Regions from separate parts of the Sinomonas flava genome, predicted to be linked through region 3. Evidence: riboswitches for the same ligand, from Rfam matches in the RefSeq annotation. Region 3 holds a riboswitch; each other region holds the start of a gene.
What was found. A riboswitch is a leader RNA that binds a small molecule or an ion and turns the genes downstream of it on or off. The one in region 3 is predicted to bind S-adenosylmethionine.
Positions count from the first base shown of each region.

Region 1: another riboswitch for S-adenosylmethionine. It lies ahead of ABD298_RS04745 (aminotransferase class V-fold PLP-dependent enzyme); the one in region 3 lies ahead of ABD298_RS13775 (ABC transporter ATP-binding protein).
Region 2: another riboswitch for S-adenosylmethionine. It lies ahead of ABD298_RS13070 (MFS transporter); the one in region 3 lies ahead of ABD298_RS13775 (ABC transporter ATP-binding protein).

Region 1 covers NZ_BAAAQW010000003.1:437,841-444,460, forward strand. Annotated here, with positions in the region: gene rsgA (ribosome small subunit-dependent GTPase A) at 1-643, shown strand, start outside; gene hisN (histidinol-phosphatase) at 708-1,529, shown strand; SAM riboswitch class IV at 1,606-1,719, shown strand; gene ABD298_RS04745 (aminotransferase class V-fold PLP-dependent enzyme) at 1,754-3,175, shown strand; gene ABD298_RS04750 (class I SAM-dependent methyltransferase) at 3,244-4,008, shown strand; gene ABD298_RS04755 (Nramp family divalent metal transporter) at 4,132-5,403, shown strand; gene ABD298_RS04760 (metal-dependent transcriptional regulator) at 5,419-6,144, shown strand; gene ABD298_RS04765 (MFS transporter) at 6,184-6,620, opposite strand, start outside.
Region 2 covers NZ_BAAAQW010000006.1:370,890-377,509, forward strand. Annotated here, with positions in the region: gene ABD298_RS13055 (S1 family peptidase) at 51-905, shown strand; gene ABD298_RS13060 (glycosyltransferase family 87 protein) at 944-2,407, shown strand; gene ABD298_RS13065 (sensor histidine kinase) at 2,464-3,483, shown strand; SAM riboswitch class IV at 3,567-3,682, shown strand; gene ABD298_RS13070 (MFS transporter) at 3,719-5,059, shown strand; gene ABD298_RS13075 (LLM class flavin-dependent oxidoreductase) at 5,056-6,426, shown strand; gene hrpB (ATP-dependent helicase HrpB) at 6,474-6,620, shown strand, end outside.
Region 3 covers NZ_BAAAQW010000007.1:97,705-104,324, forward strand. Annotated here, with positions in the region: gene ABD298_RS13760 (hypothetical protein) at 1-981, opposite strand, end outside; gene ABD298_RS13765 (oxygenase MpaB family protein) at 1,080-2,024, opposite strand; gene ABD298_RS13770 (flavin reductase family protein) at 2,117-2,599, opposite strand; SAM riboswitch class IV at 2,641-2,752, opposite strand; SAM riboswitch class I at 2,895-2,991, shown strand; gene ABD298_RS13775 (ABC transporter ATP-binding protein) at 2,997-3,863, shown strand; gene ABD298_RS13780 (aliphatic sulfonate ABC transporter substrate-binding protein) at 3,914-4,927, shown strand; gene ABD298_RS13785 (ABC transporter permease) at 4,924-5,787, shown strand; gene acs (acetate--CoA ligase) at 5,763-6,620, shown strand, end outside.

The sequences.
Region 1 (6,620 bases), on a different contig from region 3:
GGACCTGAAGGACCCGGCCCCGCTCCTGGCGACGTACGAGCACCTGCCGCTGACCGTCGTCGTGAGCCGCACGGCCGAGACGGACGGGGCCCCGGCCGACGAGGCCGCAGCGGGCGCCGGCATCGATGCGCGAGGGGCTGACGGCTCCTCGGCCCGGCTCGACGCGGAGGCCGTCGCGGAGCTGCGCGCGGAACTCGACGGGCACGTGACGGTGCTGCTCGGCCATTCGGGTGTGGGCAAGTCGACCATGGTCAACGCGCTCACCGGCGCTGACCGGGCCACCGGAGGCGTGAACGCCGTGACCGGGCGCGGGCGGCACACCTCGTCGTCGGCGCTTGCCCTCCGCCTCTCCGAGGCCCCGCCGGGGAGCTGGATCATCGACACCCCGGGGATTCGGTCGTTCGGCCTCGCGCACGTGGACCCGGACCGGATCCTGCGCGCCTTCGCCGACCTCGAGCCCGGCACCGCGGCGTGCGAGCGGGGCTGCCGCCACGACGCCGCGGCTGTCGGCTGCGGGCTCGACGCGTGGGTCGCCGAGGGCAATGCGGGCGACGCCGGTCCGGCCCGCCTCGCGTCGCTGCGCCGTCTGCTCGGCAGCGGCTCGCGCGAGGAGGCGCAGGACGCCAAGGAGCTCGGCGCGTAGCGGGCCCCCTCTTCCAGGCGGAGCCTCCCGCTCCGGCAGGGCGCGAAGCGATAGCGTGGGGTCCATGACGCAAGCGCCCGAGACGTACAACGACGACCTCCGGCTGGCCCACGTGCTGGCGGACTCGGTCGATGCCCAGACCATGGAGCGGTTCAAGGCCCTCGACCTCAAGGTCGAGACGAAGCCCGACCTCACGCCGGTGACGGACGCGGACCGGGCGGCGGAGGAGGCCATCCGCGGCCAGCTTGCCCGCTCCAGGCCTCGGGACGCCGTGGTCGGCGAGGAGTTCGGCACGACGGGGCACGGGGCGCGGCGGTGGATCATCGACCCGATCGACGGCACGAAGAACTTTGTCCGCGGCGTGCCCGTGTGGGCCACCCTCATCGCCCTGGCGGACGGCGACGAGATCGTCATGGGCGTGGTGAGCGCGCCAGCCCTCGGCCGCCGGTGGTGGGCGGTGAAGGGAGCCGGCGCCTATACCGGCCGCTCGCTCGCCTCGGCGACGCGGCTGAAGGTCTCCAATGTGGCGCGGCTCGAGGACGCCTCGCTCTCGTACTCCTCGCTCTCGGGATGGAAGGAGCGCGGGAGCCTCGACGGCTTCATCGGCCTCACCGAGGACGTGTGGAGGACGCGAGCGTACGGGGACTTCTGGTCGTACTGCCTCGTCGCGGAGGGAGCTGTCGACATCGCCACCGAGCCCGAGCTCGCCCTGTACGACATGGCGGCCCTGGTCCCGATCGTGAAGGAGGCGGGCGGGCGCTTCACGTCCCTGGACGGGGAGGACGGCCCGTGGGGCGGGAACGCCCTCGCGACCAACGGGATCCTCCACTCGGAGGTCCTCGGTCGTCTCCACGCCGAGCGCGAGCCGGTCTCGGAGGCGCCCTGACACGCGCTGTCACAATGCGACACGCTCGACGGCCACGGATGCACCCTCCGCACCCCGTGGCCTAGTCTCGTGGACAGGTCACGAGTGCCAGCGCTAAACCCCGGTTTGCTGGCCGGCAACCCTCCCACCGCGGCGGGGTGCCCCGGGTGACGACCAGGCCGGTCCGGAGCGGACCCGGCAAGCGCGGACCCGCCACGGGTCCCTCACGGTCACGAGGAATGCCGATGAGCCCTGTCCCGCCCTCCCTGCTGCCCGCCGTCGACACAGCCGTCGGCACCAGCGCCGCCCCGCCCCACCGGTACGCCGACGCGCTCGAGCCGCTGCTCGCCGTCGTGGGCGCCGACCTGCGGGCGCCGTTGGTGGGCGGGGACGAGGTCCGGTACGCCAATCTCGACTATGCGGCCTCCGCCCCGTCGCTCGCTGCCGTTGCCGACCATCTCACCGACGTACTGCCGTTCTACGCGAGCGTCCACCGGGGTGCGGGGTATGCCTCGCAGATCAGCACGAGCCTGTATGAGAACGCCCGCGGGACCGTCCGCAGGTTCGTCCGGGCCCGGCCCGACGACGCGGTGGTGTTCACGCGCAACACGACGGACTCCCTCAACCTTCTGGCAGGATGCGTCCCGGCCGGGAGCGAGGTCCTGTACCTGGACATCGAGCACCATGCAAACCTCCTGCCCTGGCAGGCGCGCCCGCACCGCAGCGTCGTCGCGGCGCCCAGCCTGGCCGAGACGCTCGAGCGGGTCCGGATCTCGCTGTCCGACGGCGGCGTGGGCCTCCTCGCCGTCACGGGCGCCTCCAATGTCACGGGCGAGGTCCTCCCCATCGCCGAACTAGCCGCGATCGCGCACGAGCACGGTGCCCGGATCGTCGTCGACGCGGCCCAGCTGGCTCCGCACCGCCGGATCGACATGGCTGCCGCAGGAACATCCGGGGAGATCGACTACCTCGCGTTCTCCGGCCACAAGCTCTACGCGCCGTTCGGCAGCGGCGTCCTCGTGGGCCGCGCCGACTGGCTCGACGCCGGCACTCCCCACCTTGCCGGAGGCGGCGCCGTGCGGGAGGTGCGCCTCGACGCGGTCACCTGGGCGGACGGTCCGGCCCGGCACGAGGCCGGCTCCCCCAACGTCCTCGGGGCGGCCACCCTCGCCCGGGCGGCCGAGGTCCTCGGCTCCCTCGACGAGGCCGCGTGGCAGCGGCACGAACAGCAGCTGCGTGCCGCGCTCCTGGAGGGGCTCGCGGAGATCGACGGCGTCACCGTCCACCGGCTGTTCGACGACTCCAAGGAGGCGATCGGCGTCGTGAACTTCTCGGTGGCCGGGCACGACGCCGGGCTGGTGGCCGCCTGCCTCTCGGCAGAGCACGGCGTGGGGCTGCGCGACGGCCGGTTCTGCGCGCACCCGCTCCTGAAGCGCCTCGGCCTGCCGTCGGGCTCGCTGCGCGCGAGCTTCGGGGTCGGGTCCCGGCTGGAGGACGTCGAGCGCCTTGTGGCGGGAGTGCGAGGGCTCGTCGAGGACGGGCTCGGGATCGACTACGCGGTCGACGCCGGCCGGTGGGTGCCCGCCCACGACTCGCGGCCCTTCCCCGCATGGGCCCCCAACACTCCAGGCACCGCGGGCGCAGCCCCCTGTCTCACGGACTCCTGACTTCCACGGCGGCGCCGCTTCGCACGCCGGAATAGAGTGGGCTCGGCAGTCCACGAGGGAGGCAGGGAATGGCACGCGGCGGGCCGAAGCTGGACGACGCACGACGGCGCGAGCTCGCCAGCGCGTTCGAGGCCGGCGGGGCGCACTACGAGAGGGTCCGGCCCGGGTACCCGGCGGAGACGGTCGCGTGGCTCGTCCCCGACGGCGCGGAGACCGCCGTCGACCTCGGGGCCGGCACGGGCAAGTTCACGGGCCTCCTAGCCCGGCATGGGCTCGGGGTCACCGCGGTGGACCCGTCCGCGGACATGCTCGCCGAACTGGGCCGCCGATACGCGGGCGTGCACTGCATCGTCGCGCCTGCCGAGTCGACGGGTCTTCCCGACGGCTGTGCGGACCTCGTCGTCGCCGCCCAGGCCTGGCACTGGTTCGACCCCGAGGCTGCCACGCGGGAGGCCGTGCGGCTCCTGCGCCCCGGGGGACGGGTCGGCCTCATCTGGAACCAGCTCGACACAACGGTGCCGTGGGTCCACCGGCTCTCCCGCATCATGCACGCCGGCGACGTCCACAAGCCCGGCTACCACCCGCCGTCGGGCCCCGAGCTCACCGGCTGGGAGTCTGCTGTCATCCGGTGGGAGGACCCCATCACGCCGGAGGGCATCGTGGACCTCACGAAGTCGCGCAGCTACTACCTCCGTGCCGACGCGCGGCACCGCGCCAAAGTCGAGTCGAACCTCGCGTGGTACCTCCACGAGCACCTCGGGCACGCTCCCGGCGAAGCCCTCGCACTCCCCTACCTGACGCAAGTCTGGCGGGCCGTCCCTTCCGTCTCCTAGGAACGGGCCGGTCGCGGCCACCTTGCCGTCCTCCCCCGGCGGCGCCTACAGTTTAGGCAGACCGAAAAACGGGTCTCCGGTGCGGCGAACAGCCCCGGGAGCGCGCAGCAGAGAGGCTGAAGGGTGAGCAGGACCTTGAAGGCGACCGAGCGGACCCCGGGGTCGCGCTCCCGGTGGATCATGCTCCTGGGAACTCTGGGGCCGGCGTTTGTCGCCTCCGTCGCCTACGTCGACCCTGGGAACGTCGCGGCGAACCTGACTGCAGGGGCGCGCTACAGCTATCTGCTCGTGTGGGTCCTCGTCATCGCGAACGCCATGGCCATGCTCATCCAGTACCAGTCCGCCAAGCTCGGAGTCGTCACCGGGCGCACCATGCCGGAGATCCTGGGCCAGCGACTGGGCCGTACAGCCCGCAGGCTGTACTGGGCGCAGGCGGAAGTCGTGGCGCTCGCCACGGACCTGGCCGAGGTCGTGGGCGGCGCGCTTGCCCTGCACCTCCTCTTCCAGGTGCCGCTTCCGCTGGGGGCCGTCATCATCGGCGCCGTGTCCATGGCGATCCTCGCGATCCAGGACTTCCGGACGCAGCAGCGCTTCGAGCTCGCCATCGTCGGTCTCCTCGCCGTCATCACCATCGGCTTCCTGACGGGTCTGGCGATGAGCCCCCCAGCACCGGCACGCGTCCTCGGCGGCCTCGTGCCCCAGTTCGACGGTCCCGACTCAATTCTGCTAGCGGCCTCGATGCTCGGGGCAACCGTCATGCCCCACGCCATCTACGTGCATTCGGCACTGGCGCGGGACCGCCACCGCAGCGACCCCGATGAGCACTTCGGCGCTCCCGCCATCCTGCGCCTCCTGCGCAGCACCCGGGTCGACGTCGTCGTTGCCCTGGGCGTGGCCGGCGTCGTGAACATCGGGATGCTCCTCCTTGCAGCGTCGACACTCGCAGGCGCCGAGGGCACCGACACGATCGAGGGCGCACACGCCTCGATCCAGTCAGCGCTCGGGCCGGCCGTCGGTGCCATCTTCGCGGTGGGCCTCCTCGCGAGCGGTCTCGCCTCGACGGCAGTGGGCGCGTATGCGGGGGCGACCATCATGGAGGGGCTGCTCGAACGCAGGATCCCGCTCGTGCTGCGCCGGTCTATCACCCTCATCCCCTCAATCGTCGTCCTCGCCCTCGGTGTGGACCCGACGTGGTCCCTCGTCGTGAGCCAGGTCGTGCTGAGCTTCGGGATTCCGTTCGCCCTGATACCCCTCATCCGCCTGGGTTCCACGAAGTCCGTGGTAGGCGACCACGTGATGCGGCTCCCCCTCGCGATCGCGTCCTGGATCAGCGCCGCGCTCGTCGTCGCCCTCAACATGGTGCTCCTCTGGCTCACCTTTGCCGCGGGGTCCTGAGGGTAGGCTGGACGGGTGAAGAGCGCTCCCTCGTCCTCGATCGAGGACTACGTGAAGGTCATCTACACCTTCACCGAATGGCAGGACAGGCCCATCACGTCGTCGCAGCTGGCCGCACGGCTGGGCGTGGCGAACTCATCGGTTTCCGAGATGGTCCGCAAGCTGAGGGAACAGGGCCTCGTGGACCACCGCCCCTACGGGGCCGTGCGGCTCACCGAGGAAGGGCGCGCGCTCGCCCTGACCATGGTCCGCCGGCACCGCCTCCTCGAGACCTTCCTGGTCCGCGAGCTCGGCTACCGGTGGGACGAGGTCCACGACGAGGCCGAGCAGATCGAGCATGCGGTGTCCGACCTTTTCGTCGACCGGCTCTCCGCGAAGCTCGGCCACCCCGTCCGCGATCCGCACGGCGACCCGATCCCCACCGCGGACGGGCGGATTGAACGGCCCAGCGCCCACGTCCTGAGCGAGCTCGATGCCGGCCATCGCGGGCGCGTCACGCGGATCAGCGACGACAATCCGGAGCTCCTGCGCTACCTCGCGGCGGAGCGGATCGTCCTCGACGCCGACCTCGAGGTGGTGCGGCGCAAGCCGTTCGGCGGGCCGCTGGTCGTGAGGATCGGCGGCACGGGCGATGCGCGTGAGGTCGACGTCGCGGATGAGATCGCCGAGGCCGTGTGGGTCCACAGCGACACCGTGCACGCCGGCTGCACTCTGGCCGCGTCCGCCCACCACGGAGGCTGAGCCGGACCCTACCGCCGCGCACGGCCGCCGGCTCCGGCTTCACGCCTCCCGGCTGGCCGGCTCGGCAGCGGTGCTGGCCGTGGGAATCCACAGCGCCGAGGTGGCGGCTGCGAGGGCGAGGAGCACTGCGGTGACCGCCGCCGCCCGGGCGAACCCCGCGTCGTCGAGCGTGCCGCCCACGATCGCCCCGGATGCGCCGATCGCGACGAGCGAGGCGATCCGGGCGACCGCGTTGTTGACCGCGGAACCCGCACCCTCAGCACCCCGGGGCACGGCGGAGAGCACGGTCGTCGTCAGGGGAGCGACCATGAGCGCCAGCCCGATCCCCAGCAGGACCATGGGGCCGAAGACATCCCTGAGGTACACGAGCGGAGGCTGGGCGAGGGCGAGCCAGGCGAAGCCCACGGCCGCCACGGCCGGGCCCACGGACATGGGAAGCCGAGGGCCCCGTCGGGCCGCCAGCGTGGCCGACCGCC
Region 2 (6,620 bases), on a different contig from region 3:
TCGTGAAGAATTTTCCCCGTGTGCGCACCGGCGCACGGGGATGGGGAATCATGCGCACGAAACTCGCCGCCGCCCTTGCGGCTCTGATCTCGGTGTTCGCCCTCGTCGTGGGGGTGGCACCTGCCCAAGCGAGCACGGGTGGGACAAGCGACACGGAGCACACCGGCGTGGCCTGGATCGTGTCCTATATCCAAGGGCCGCAGGGGACGCAGCGGTCCCGCTGCTCGGCCGTGCTCGTCTCACCGACGGTCCTGCTGACCGCCGGGCACTGCACCTACGGCGTGGTCGGGAAGACGTACGTATCGTTCCGGTCCGAGATCTCCCCAGGACCGACGACGGGACTTCCGCCAGCCAAGAATCCTGCCGTCGGCTACACCGCCGTCGAGCTCGAGGGCGAGATTTCCGGCACGGCCCAGACGCACCCCGGCTACTCGCAGTTCACGGACACGGAAAACTGGAACGACCTGGGGGTCATCGTCCTGGACTCCCCGGTCACCCAGCCCACCTACCCGCTGGCGGGCCTGGGCACCCTGGACGCCATCCGTCCCGGTGACGTGCCCAAGACGATCGTGCGGGCGGTGGGCTACGGCGACGTCATGGGGAAGCCGGATTCTGGCCCCCAGACGCCTACGCCGATTGCCTTCCCGATGGAGCGGCGCTACGTCGACATGCCCCTGGAGGGGAAGATCGAGCACCAGATCGTCGAGGCCAACGGCAATGACAACGACGCGCGCGGCACTGGCGGCATCTGCTTCGGGGACTCGGGTGGACCCGTGTTCCTCAACGGGGAAGTCATCGGGATCGTCAGCTTCGGCAGCAAGAACTGCCGGTACACGGCCGGAATCCAGCGCGTCGACATCGCCGAGGCACAGGACTGGCTCGCCCGCCTGACGTCGGCGGTCTAGGGCGGAGGGGCCGTCTGGGGGCCGGTAGGCTCGGGGGCATGGAGTCGAGAACCGACGAGAAGCCCCCCAAGCCGTACGCGGTGATCTCGCCGACCCGCAACGACCCCCTCCTCCACACCCTCTCCGAGTCGATCGGGGGCCCCCTGGGGGACCACGCGGCGCCCGGCCTCGTCAAGAGCGGCTTCTGGACGCCCGAGCGGGTGCTCATCGTCCTGACCGCGGTGGCCGCCATCATCGGCGTCGTCATCAAGGGCTACTGCCGAGTCAACGGCTGGAACACGCCCACCCACTTCTACGCCACGTGCTACTCGGACCTGCCCACGCTCTTCAAGGAGCGTGGGCTCGCCGAGGGCGTCCTGCCGTTCTTCACCCAGGACGCCCTCTTCGAGTACCCCGTGATCATGGGGCTCATCGCGGGGGCGACGGCGCTCCTCGTCCCCGGCTCGGGGGTCTCGGACGCGCGGGCCACCACCTACTTCGACATCAATGCGGCCCTCATCACCGTCATGTGGCTCATCGCGGTCATCGCGACAGCCCGCTCGAACCGGCGGCGCCCCTGGGACGCAGCAATGCTCGCGATCGCGCCCGGCGCCATCCTCTCCGGATTCATCAACTGGGACATGTGGGCCGTCGCGCTCCTCGCGCTGGGCCTCCTCGCCTTCGCCCGGGACCGGCCGGTGTGGGCAGGAGTGTTCATCGGTCTGGGGACGGCCACGAAGCTGTACCCGATCGTCGTGCTCGGCGCCATCCTCGTGCTCGCGGTCCGTACGGGGAAGTACCGCCCGCTTCTGCTCACGGTCGCCGGCACGGCAGGGGCGTGGACTGCGGTGAACCTGCCGATCTTCCTCATTAACCCGCGCGGCTGGGGGTACTTCCTCGACTTCACCAGGGAGCGCCCCGCCGGTTTCTCCTCGATCTACTTCGCCTGGAACCTCATCGCCGAGCGGCTCCACTGGATCATGCTCGACGCCCCGGGCATCAACGCGATGGTCACCGTCTCGCTCGTGGTCCTGTGCGCGGTGATCGCCGTGATCGCGCTCCACGCCCCCCGGCGTCCGCGGCTCGCGCAGCTCGCGTTCCTCGTCGTGGCGGCGTTCATCCTGACGAACAAGGTGTACTCCCCGCAGTTCGTCGTGTGGCTCATCCCGCTGCTGGCGCTGGCGCGGCCCCGGTGGCGCGACTTCCTCATCTGGATGGCCGTCGAGGCCGTCCACTGGGCGGCCGTCTGGATGTACCTCGGGCAGTGGACCAGCGGGGGACCGCCCCAGAACAACATCGACTCGCCCTACTATGTCGGCGCGATCCTCGCGCACATGGGCGCGCTCGTGTACCTGTGCGTCAAGGTCGTCATGGACATCTACGACCCCGCGGGCGACCCGATCCGCCGCAGCCGGCAGGACGACCCGCAGGGCGGCGCGTTCGACGGCGCGCCAGACGTCGTCACCCTCGACAGCCTGCGCAGCTGGTGGGAACAGCGCCGGAAGGCCCCCGCCCGTCTCTGAGGAAGCTCCGGGCGATGTCCCCAGCGCGCGCGGGGGCCGCGGGTAGGCTCGGGGCCATGTTCAGCCGCTCAAGCCCCCCAGCAACGGCAGCCCAGACTCCCCAGCCTTCCCCAGATCCTCCCGCGACGCCGGCCGAGCGGGTCCTCCGGTGGCTTCCCACGGCACTGCACGTGGCCTTCGCGCTCCTGCTCCTGATCGGGACCGTCCGCGCCCTTGCCCCGGCTCCGGACGCAGCCGGGGCCGCACCAGGCATTGTGCTTCCCCTCGTCGGACTCCTCGCGGCGGCGTACGCGGCCGGGATCGTGCTCCAGAAACGGCCCGCGAAGGGCCTTCCCTTCGATCCGGCGCAGTACCGGCTGCACTGGCTCGCGGGGATGTGCGCGCTGTGGGCCGTGCTCGTGGCCGTCAGCACGGAGTTCGCCTGGGTCGCCATCCCATTGTTCTTCATCCAGCTTCAGCTCCCGCTCCCTCCGCAGCCGGCTATCGAGCGGCTGCCGGCCCCACAGCCCGCCTCAGGCGCGGAGCCCGCGCCCAACGCGCCCAGCGAGGCGCAGCCTGCGGTCGTCCAGCCTACAGAACCCGAACCCAAGCCGCCGCGGGAGGCCCCGATCCGGCAGCCGGCCGCGCAGCGCCAGGACCCCCGCCTTGCAGAGTCCCTCCGGACGCTGTGCGAGCGGACCACCGCCGCATCGTCAGCACGGGGAACGGGCCTCACCTGCCGCTTCGACCTCGAAGGGACCTCCCGCCCCCTGCCCGACAACGCAGAGGACGCGTTCCTCAAGGCCGCTCAGGCGAGCCTCGCGAACGTCTGGCAGCACGCGCAGGCGAGCACCGCCGTCGTGCGCCTGGCCTACCTCGAGGACGAGGTGACGCTCGAGGTCCGCGACGACGGCGCAGGCTTCGACCCGACGGATGCGGCCGCTGGCGCTGCGACTCGCGACAACGGGCTGCGCGCGCTGAGGGAGCGCGTCGAGGAGGCCGGCGCGACCATGGCGGTCGCCTCGGCACCGGGCGAGGGCACGCGTGTCACCGTGAGCATCAGTACGCCCGGCACGCCCAGCGCGGACACTCCCTGACCGGCACCGCGGCCCCGCAGTTTGCGCTTTGTGACGAGGCGCTTTGCGGGACCGCGGCCGGTCTCGGAACAATCCTGAAGAAGAATCAAGAGATCCGGTGGCAAGCCCTGGCTGGCCGGACGGCAACCCTCCTGCTGTAGCGGGGTGCTCCAGGTGAGGATTCGACGGCGTCGGCAGACCGGCGTCGTAAGTATGGCGCCCCGCGGAGCTGGACGCCGTGACACGAAGGACCTCCATGGCCACACAGCTGACCGCGCCCACCCGCGCAGGGCTCGGGGCGACCCTCCGCGCCAAGCGGCGCATCCTCGCCTCGGCGTTCGTCGGGACAACCATCGAGTGGTACGACTTCTACCTGTACGGCACGGCCTCCGCGCTCGTCTTCAACAAGCAGTTCTTCCCCGACGCCTCGCCGCTCGTCGGCATCCTCGCCTCGTTCGCGACGTACGCCGTGGGCTTCGTGGCGCGGCCCCTCGGCGGGGTGATCGCGGGTCACCTCGGCGACCGGATCGGCCGGAAGGCGCTGCTCGTGTGGTCGCTCCTGACCATGGGCGTGGCCTCGACCCTCATCGGCGTCCTGCCGAACTATGCCGCGATCGGCATCCTCGCCGTGGCCGGGCTCGTGCTGCTGCGGCTCATCCAGGGCCTCTCCGCCGGCGCGGAGTGGGGCGGCTCCGCGCTGCTCTCCGTGGAGCACGCCCCGGCGGGACAGCGCGGCTTCTTCGGCTCGTTCACGCAGGTCGGCTCCGCGGCCGGAATGCTGCTGGCCACCGGTGCCTACGCGCTCGCCCAAGCCTTCCTCACCACCGACCAGTTCCAGGCCTTCGGCTGGCGCATCCCCTTCCTCTTCTCGGGCGCCCTCGTGCTGGTGGGGCTGTGGATCCGTCTCGGGGTGACCGACGCCGAGGAGTTCACCGCCGTGCAGGAACAGGACCGCGTGGTCGCGCGGCCGGTGGTCCGGGTGCTCCGCGAGCACCCGCGCGGGATCCTCGTCACGGTCGGCCTGCGCCTGGTACAGCCGGCCATCTACACCCTCATGACCGTCTACATCCTCGGCTACCTCAAGGACCGCCGCGAGGACACGGCGTCGGGGCTCACCGCCATCCTCATCGTCTCGGCGATCGGCCTCTTCTCGGGCCCGTTCTGGGGCTGGCTCTCGGACCGGATCGGCCGCAAGCGGATCGCCGTGGGCGCCGCAATCGGCGTCGCGGTGCTCATCTGGCCGTTCTTCTGGTTCCTAGACCATGGGAACCTCGCGTTCCTGCCCCTCGTCCTTCTCGTGGGGATGAACATCCTGCACGACGCCATCTACGGCCCTCAGGCCGCGTGGTTCGCCGAGCAGTTCCCCACCGAGCTGCGCTACTCGGGCGTTTCCTTCGGGTACCAGGTCGGCACCGTCCTCTCCGCTGCGATCACCCCGCTCGTCGCTGCCTCGCTCCTGCAGGCCGGCGGCGGCCAGCCGTGGCTCGTGTGCGGCTGGTTCGTGTTCCTCGCGATTCTCACCACCGCCGCTGCGCTTGCTGCGAAGGACCCGGCCCGGGGACGCGCTGCCCAGACCGCACTCACGGAGGCCTCATGACCAAGCCGCTGCTCCTCAACGCGTTCGAGATGCTCGTGCCCGTGCACCAGTCGCCCGGGCTATGGCGTCACCCCGACTCGGGGGCCCACCGATTCGCGGAGCTCGGGTACTGGACCGACCTCGCGAAGGCACTCGAGGACGGCGGGTTCCACGGAATCTTCTTTGCCGACATCCTCGGCCAGTACGACGTCCACGGGGGCTCCGCCGACGCCGCCGTGCGGGGCGGCGTGCAGTATCCGACGCTGGATCCGCTGCTCATCGTCTCGGCCCTCGCGGCCGCCACGGAGCGGCTCGGCTTCGGGGTCACGGCCTCGGTCACCTACGAGCACCCGTACCTGCTCGCCCGCAAGTTCGGCACGCTCGACCACCTCACGGGTGGGCGCGTCGGGTGGAACATCGTGACCTCGTACCAGGAGTCGGCCGCAAGGAACCTCGGCCTCGACACCCAGATCCCGCACGACGAGCGCTACGACCGCGCCGAGGAGTTCATGGACGTGGTCTACAAGCTCTGGGAGGGCTCCGTGGACGACGGGGCGGTGGTCGCGGACGCCGCGGCCAACGTGTTCGTGGACCCCGCCGGGGTGCGGGGGATCGGGCACGACGGCGACGTGTACCGGGTGCCCGGGCCGGCCCTCGTCGGGCCGTCCCCGCAGCGGACGCCGCTCCTGTTCCAGGCCGGGGCCTCGGCCCGCGGGCGCGCCTTCGCGGGGCGGCACGCCGAGGCCGTGTTCTTCGCCGCCTCCACGCCGGCCCAGGCGCGCAAGTACACGGACGGGCTCCGCGCCGAGCTGGCCGCCGCCGGGCGGGCCCCGGAGTCGGTCAAGGCCTTCAACATCGCCACGGTGATCGTGGCCGAGACCGACGAGGCTGCCGCGGCGAAGCTCGCCGACTACGAGGCGCACGTGGACACCGATGCGGCGCTGGCACTGTTCGCCGGCTGGACCGGCCTGGACCTCTCCGGCCTCGACCAGGACGCGCCCCTGACGTACATCAGGAGCGAGGCCAACCAGTCCGCCCTCGCGCAGTTCACGCTGCTCGACCCCGAGCGCACCTGGACCTTGCGCGAGGTGGCGAAGTTCGTCTCGATCGGCGGCCGCGGGCCGGTGATCGTCGGTTCCCCGGCGACCGTGGCGGATGAGCTCGAGCGCTTCGCCGAGGACGGCGGCATCGACGGGTTCAATCTGACCTCCGCGGTGCGGCCCGCGGACCTGCTCGCGTTCGCCCGCCTCGTCTCGCCCGAGCTGCGCCGGCGTGGCCTCCTCGCCGAATCGGCTCCCGGGGCGACGTTCCGCGAGGCTGTCCTCGGGAAGGGCCCGCGGCTCGCCGCAGACCATCCCGGTGCCGCCGCGCGCGTCCCCGTGGGCTGAGGCGGGAGCCCCGTGGGCGCGTACCCGTGGGGCGGCACAATGGAGCGGTGACCTCCCCGGCGACCCCGAAGCCCTTCGACCTCGCGCACATCGGTGCCGGCCTGCCGTTCGCGGGCTCGCTCGGGGAGCTCGAGGCGGTACTCACACGGGACACGGGCGTGGCGGCCGTGGTCCAGGCACCCCCGGGGACCGGG
Region 3 (6,620 bases):
CGGAGCAGTCGATGAGGGGGTGGAGGCACGGGTGGAGGCCTGGCCGGGGCGCCAGCCCCTGAGGAAGAGGGCCGTCCGGACCTTCGCGACGGCCGCCTTGCCCTCATTGGCCATGTGTCGCTTGGAGATCCTCACCTCGGCCCAGCCGACATCGTCATAGCTCTCGGAACGGGCGATGTCCCGCACGATCTGCGGCTCCGTCCCGTGGTGCTCGCCCTCGTACTCGACGCCGACGCCGTACTCGGGGTAGCCGATATCCGGCTTCGGGCCGTGCTGCCCACGCTTTCCCACGATCCGGGCGTTGAGCACCGGCTCCGGAAGGCCCGCGCGCAGCAGGGCGAGCCGCAGCGCCGTCTCCTGCGGCGAATCCGAGCCGACCCGGATCAGCGCGAGGGCCAGCCGCGCCTTGCGGATCCCCCGTTTGCCCCGATGCCGGGCGACGATGTCCCGCAGGTCTCCCACCGTGCAGTGCGGCTCCTCGCGGCCCTCCAGCTCGGGATACGGGATCCGGACGCAGGCGTCACCCACGGCGACCAACTCATCCAGCGTGATCCGTTCAGCCAGGTCGAGCCAGGTCCGGGCAGGGCTCGTGACCGGGATGCCTCCGACGAGCATGGTCTCGCCGGGCAGGAGCTTCGCCCGGTGCACGACGACGTGCGGCCGCTTCAGGTGCGCTGCCCCCTCGGGCCGGATCACGTGGAAGACCTCGTCCTCACCCAGCCCCCGCTTCCGGGTTGGGAGGCCATGGAGCTCTGCGGCCGTCGCGTGGGAGGCCGCGCACTGCTCGTTGACCTCGACGAACGGGCGGACCCGCGCGCCCAAGGTGAGCGCCGCCGTCGTGCCCTGTCCCCTGATCCCGCGGCCCAGGGGCCGGAGGCTCCGGTGGCGCAGCCTGCCCTTGCTGACCCCGGCGTGGGCGGCCTCGGCCACCGTGAAGGGCCGTCCGGAGAGCTGCTGGGGGAGACGCCGCGGGGTCTTCATGCCCTCATGAGAGCAGAATCGGGACAAGGCGGCAGAAGTTATCCACACCCCCTCATCGACTGCTCCGCAAGTGTCGTTTTGAGGCCCCAGAACGACACTTACGGAGCAGTCGATGGACCGGGGAGGACGCCGAGGCGGGCCAGACGACGGCGCGCGGCCGCCTCACTCGGCGACATCGGGTCGAGGGCCCGACCCACGACGGCGAGGGTCGCCTTCGCGGCGCCCGTCACCGGGAGCGGCACCGGCCCGAGGCGGGGGCGCACGAGCCCCAGCAGGTCCAGGTGCCGCTGCGGCATCCCCGCGACCACCGCGTTGAACAGCACGGCGTAGCCCGGGCGCAGCAGCGGGTCGAGCGGCGGCCGGCGCAGGAACGAGACCACGTCGGCCAGGCGCGGTCCGCCGGCAAGCTGCCCGGCGGTGTCGTACGCCTCCATCCGTTCGACGAGGGCGGACGCGGTGCGCGGTGGGTCGGCCACCCCCATGAGCTCCCCGGCCACGGCCCACTCCCCCACGTAGCGGTCCGCGCCCCCGGGAACCGGCCCGGCAAGCGATTCGTACGCCCGCAGGAACGCGTCCGTGAAGGCGAGGTGGACCCACTCGGCCAGTGTGGAGTCATTGGCGGAGTAGTGCTCGTGCGTGCCGTGGCCCGTGACGAACTCCCCCTCCACGGGCACGTGCCGCTTACGCACCCACGCGCACGCACGGCGGGCGGCCGCGGTGTCCCCGTAGGTGACGGTGAAGATCCAGCGGATCGTGCCGGCGAGCCGCGCGAGGGGGTCGGCGCGGTAGTTCGAGTGCTCCACGACACCGGCGAGCACGCCCGGGTGCAGGGCCTGCGTGAGCAGGGCGCGGATGCCGGCGGCGATGGGCGTCATGCCCCCGTGGACGGCCCAGACCGCGGAGTCAGGCGCGAAGTACCCGGCGTCGTCGCCCTCTTCGAGGGCTTCCTCCCAGGCCAGGTTCCCCTCGGACTGGCCGGAGAAGGTCGTCAGGAGGCGGCGCCGCAGCGGGCCGATGAGCGTGTCGTTGAGACCGGTGGTCACTCATCCAGCGTACCGGCGGGTTGGCTGGCCGGGGCCCCCTCCGGTCAAGGGGAGCCGGGGCCCCGGCTGCCTGGCGCTGATGCGCCGTCGGTCTACTTTGCCCAGTACACGTGGTTGGTCAGGGGGACGAACTCCTCCGGATCCGAGACGCTGACCACCTCGCCGATCAGGATGACGTGGTCCCCCGCGTCCACCCGCTGCCAGAGGCGACACTCGAGGTGCGGGACGTCGTCGGCCACAATCGGCGAACCCAGCGTCCCGGGCTCCCAGGCCAGTCCCGCGAACTTGTCCGTCCCCTTCGCCGCGAACCGTGCCACGAGGTCCCGATGGGACTCGGACAGGATGTGCACGGCGTAGTTGTCGGTGCGGTTCCAGATCTCGAATGAGCTCGACTTCTTGTCCACCGCCCACGAGACGAGCGGCGGGTCGAGGCTGATCGACGTGAACGAGTTGCTCACGAGGCCTGCGATCGCGCCGCCGTCCGAGGTGGTGATGACGGCGATGCCCGTGGCCCAGTGCCCCATGGCGCGGCGCAGGTCCGCGCCCGTCACGAGGTCGAGGGGTGTCGCTGTCATGGGCTCCTCCAGCTAGTCGGCCGGACGCCCACGGTTCGCAGGCGCCGTACTTGCCGCGGATGGCCACCGCGGCCGGATCTTCATCTGGGGCACCCCACTACGGGAGAGGGTTGCCGCCCGGCCAGCCAGAGCTTCGCGCCGGGACTCTTGATCCTGTCCCTCACAGTACGGAAGGAATCCACCGGTCGTCCAACGTATCCGCGAGCGGTGGAAACACGCGGACACATTGTCATTTGTTACGCACGCCCCGACCTCTGGTTTTGCACGGCGGGCGTTCTTTACGTGAAATGTGAAGTGACCATCCCGAGCGGCCGAGAGATCTGGCTCCGTGACGCCGCAGCAACCATGGCCCCCGCAGGGGCCACAGGTGCTACCGCCAGAACCGATGGAGATGCACATGCCTTCTGCCCTGGCCCAGCCGACTTCCGAGGCCACCCACCGCGGTTCCGCCCTCGCCGCGCCCCGCGCCGCCTCGCTGGAGTTCCGCGGCGTCGCCCAGTCCTTCGCCGCCCGCCGAGGCCGGCACCCCGGGACGGGCGCGCACGACGGCGTGACCCACGTCCTGCGCGACGTCGACCTCGCGCTGGCCCCGGGTGAGATCGTGGCCCTGCTGGGCCCGAGCGGCTCGGGAAAGTCCACGCTGCTACGCATCGCCGCCGGACTCGACGCCCCCGCGACCGGGGAACTTCTCGTGGGCGGGGCGCCGAGCAGCGGCATCTCGCCCCTGTGCGCCGTTGGCTTCCAGGAGCCCCGGCTCCTGCCCTGGCTGAGCGTGCACGACAACGTCGCCCTGGGCCTGCCTAAGGGGACCGACAAGCGCGAGGGGCGCGCCGCCGTCGACCGCCTCCTGGCCCTCGTGGGCCTGACCCACTGCGCGGCGTACCGCCCGGGCGAGATCTCCGGCGGCATGGCCCAGCGGGCCTCGCTGGCCCGTGCCCTGGCCCGGCGCCCCGGGGTGCTGCTCCTGGACGAGCCGTTCGGCGCCCTCGATGCGCTCACCCGGCTGAAGATGCAGGACCTCCTCCTGCGCGTCCACGAGGCCGAGCCCACGACGGTGCTGCTCGTGACCCACGACGTCGACGAGGCGCTCCAGCTCGCCGACCGCGTCGTGGTGCTCGGCTCCGAGGACGGCGTGCCCGGCGCCACGATCCAGCACGTCCTGGACGTCCCGGGCGAGCGCCCACGCGACCGCGCCGACGCCGAGCTCGCCCGCCTCCGCGGCACCCTCCTGTCCACGCTCGGCGTGGACACGCACCACCACTGACTTTCCCCTGCAACTCCACCCGCACCCGCACCCGCAAGAAGAGGTTTCCCATGCCTGCCCTGCACTCGTCCCGTCGCTCCTTCCTTGCCCTCGGCCTCGGCGCCGCCGCCCTCGGTCTGAGCGCATGCGCCGGCGAGGGCTCCGGCGGCTCGGCGCCCGCTGCGAAGGCGGCCGGGACCCTGAACATCGACTGGGCCACGTACAACCCGCTGTCGGTCGTCATCAAGGAGAAGGGCTGGCTCGAGGAGGCCCTCAAGCCCTCGGGCGTCGGCGTCAACTGGGTCCAGTCCGCTGGCTCGAACAAGGCCAACGAAGCCCTCCGCGCCGGTGCCGTCGACGTGGGCTCCACCGCCGGCTCGGCCGCCCTCCTGGCCCGCGCGAACGGCTCGCCCATCAAGGCGATCAGCCTCTACTCCCAGCCGGAGTGGGCAGCGCTCGTGGTCGGCAAGGACTCGAAGATCTCCTCGGTGGCGGACCTCAAGGGCAGGCAGATCGCCGCGACGAAGGGCACCGACCCGTACTTCTTCCTGCTGCAGGCCCTCGAGGCCAACGGGCTCAAGCAGTCCGACGTGACGGTCCAGAACCTCCAGCACGCTGACGGCCGCACGGCGCTGGAGAACGGCTCGGTCGAGGCCTGGAGCGGCCTCGACCCGATCATGGCCGCCGCCGAGCAGAACGGCGCGAAGCTGCTCTACCGCAACATCGACTTCAACACGTACGGCTTCCTCAACGCCACCGAGTCGTTCCTCAAGGACCGCCCCGAACAGGCGCAGGCAGTCGTGGACACCTACGAGAAGGCCCGCGGCTGGGCGGCCGCGAACCTTGAGGAGACCACCTCGATCCTCGCCAAGGCCGCCAGCATCTCCGATGCGGTGGCCGGGAAGGTCATCAAGGAGCGCACCCGGCTGGCCATCAACCCGGTCCCGGGCGAGACGCAGCTGGCGGTCCTGAAGAAGGTCGGCCCGATCTTCGTCGCCTCCGGGGACGTCTCCGGCCAGGACAAGATCGACGCCGCCCTCGCCTCGCTCCTCGAGCCGAGCTTCGCGTCCAAGGCGGCGAAGTGATCCCCGCCTCCTCCCGGAGCCTGCCCGAGGCTGAGGCGACGCACGACGCCGCGGAAGCGCCCGCCGTCGTGCGCGGCACCCCACGCCGTGGTTCCCGGGGCGACGCGGCCAGCGGGCTCAAGCGCGCGGCGATCGGCGCCGTCGTGCCCCTGGTCCTGCTCGCGCTGTGGCAGTGGTCCACCTCGGTGGGGCTGTTCAGCGCTGTCCAGCTGCCGGCGCCGGGCGCGGTGGTCGCGGCCGGGGCCGAGCTCGCGGGCCGTGGCGAGCTGTGGCAGCACGTGGGCATCTCGACGCAGCGGGTCCTGCTCGGATTCGTGATCGGCGGGGCGCTGGGGCTCGCGTTCGGCTCGCTCGTGGGGCTGTCGCAGTGGGCGGACCGGCTGCTCTCGCCGACGATCGGGGCGCTTCGCGCCGTGCCGTCGCTCGCGTGGGTGCCGCTGCTGATCCTGTGGCTCAAGATCGGGGAGAACTCCAAGGTCACGCTGATCGTGATCGGCGCGTTCTTCCCCGTGTTCACCACGGTGTACCTCGCGCTGCGGCACGTGGACCGGAAGCTGGTCGAGGCCGGGCGGGCGTTCGGGCTCAGCGGCCTCCAGCTCCTGACGACGATCCAGCTGCCCGCCGTCGTGCCCGCGATCTTCTCAGGGCTGCGGCTCGCGCTCGCTCAGGCGTGGCTGTTCCTCGTCGCGGCGGAGCTCATCGCGTCCTCGATGGGCCTGGGCTTCCTCCTGACCGACTCGCAGAACAACGGACGGACCGACAGGCTGCTCCTGGCCATCGTGCTGCTGGCAGTCATCGGCAAGATCACCGACGCCCTGCTGGGCGTCGCCGAGAGATGGGCGGTGCGCCGGTGGGCGTGAGCATTGACGAGGCCGGCGTCCGCGCCGGCGGCCAGACGGGCTCTGCCCAGACGGGCCCGGGCCAGACGAACCCAGAGCGCCTCACCTTCTGGGAGGACGCCGCGCGGCGCCTCGAGTGGGCGCACCCGTGGGAGCGCGCGCACACGTGGATCCCTGCGGACGTCGAGGCGAACGAGCCCCCGGTGATCCGCTGGTTCGAGGGCGGCCGGCTGAACGCGGCCGTGAACTGCGCCGACCGGCACGTGGCCGCGGGCCGCGGGGACACGGTCGCGCTGCACTTCGAGGGCGAGCCGGGAGACCGGACCACGGTCACGTATGCGGACCTGCAGCGGCGCGTCTCCCAGGCCGCGAACGCTCTGCTCGCGCTGGGCATCGGAAAGGGCGACCGGGTGGTCATCTACCTGCCCGTTCTCGTCGAGACCGTAGTCATCACGCTCGCCTGCGCCCGCATCGGGGCCGTGCACTCGCTCGTGTTCGGCGGCTTCTCCGCCGAGGCACTCCGCTTCCGGGTCGAGGACACGGGCGCGAAGCTCCTGGTCACCACGGACGGCCAGTACCGCCGCGGGAAGGCCGTACCGGTCAAGGACAACGCCGACGCCGCGGTGCGCGGCGGAGCGGAAGCTGGGGACAACGCCGTCGAGCACGTCCTGGTGATCCGCCGCACCGGCTCCGAGATCGCGTGGACGCCCGGCCGCGACGTGTGGTGGCACGAGCTTGTCGACGCGCAGCCGGAGACGCACGAGGCGGAGGCGTTCGACGCCGAGACCCCGCTGTTCATCATGTACACCTCCGGGACCACGGGGAAGCCGAAGGGCCTCGTCCACACCACCGGC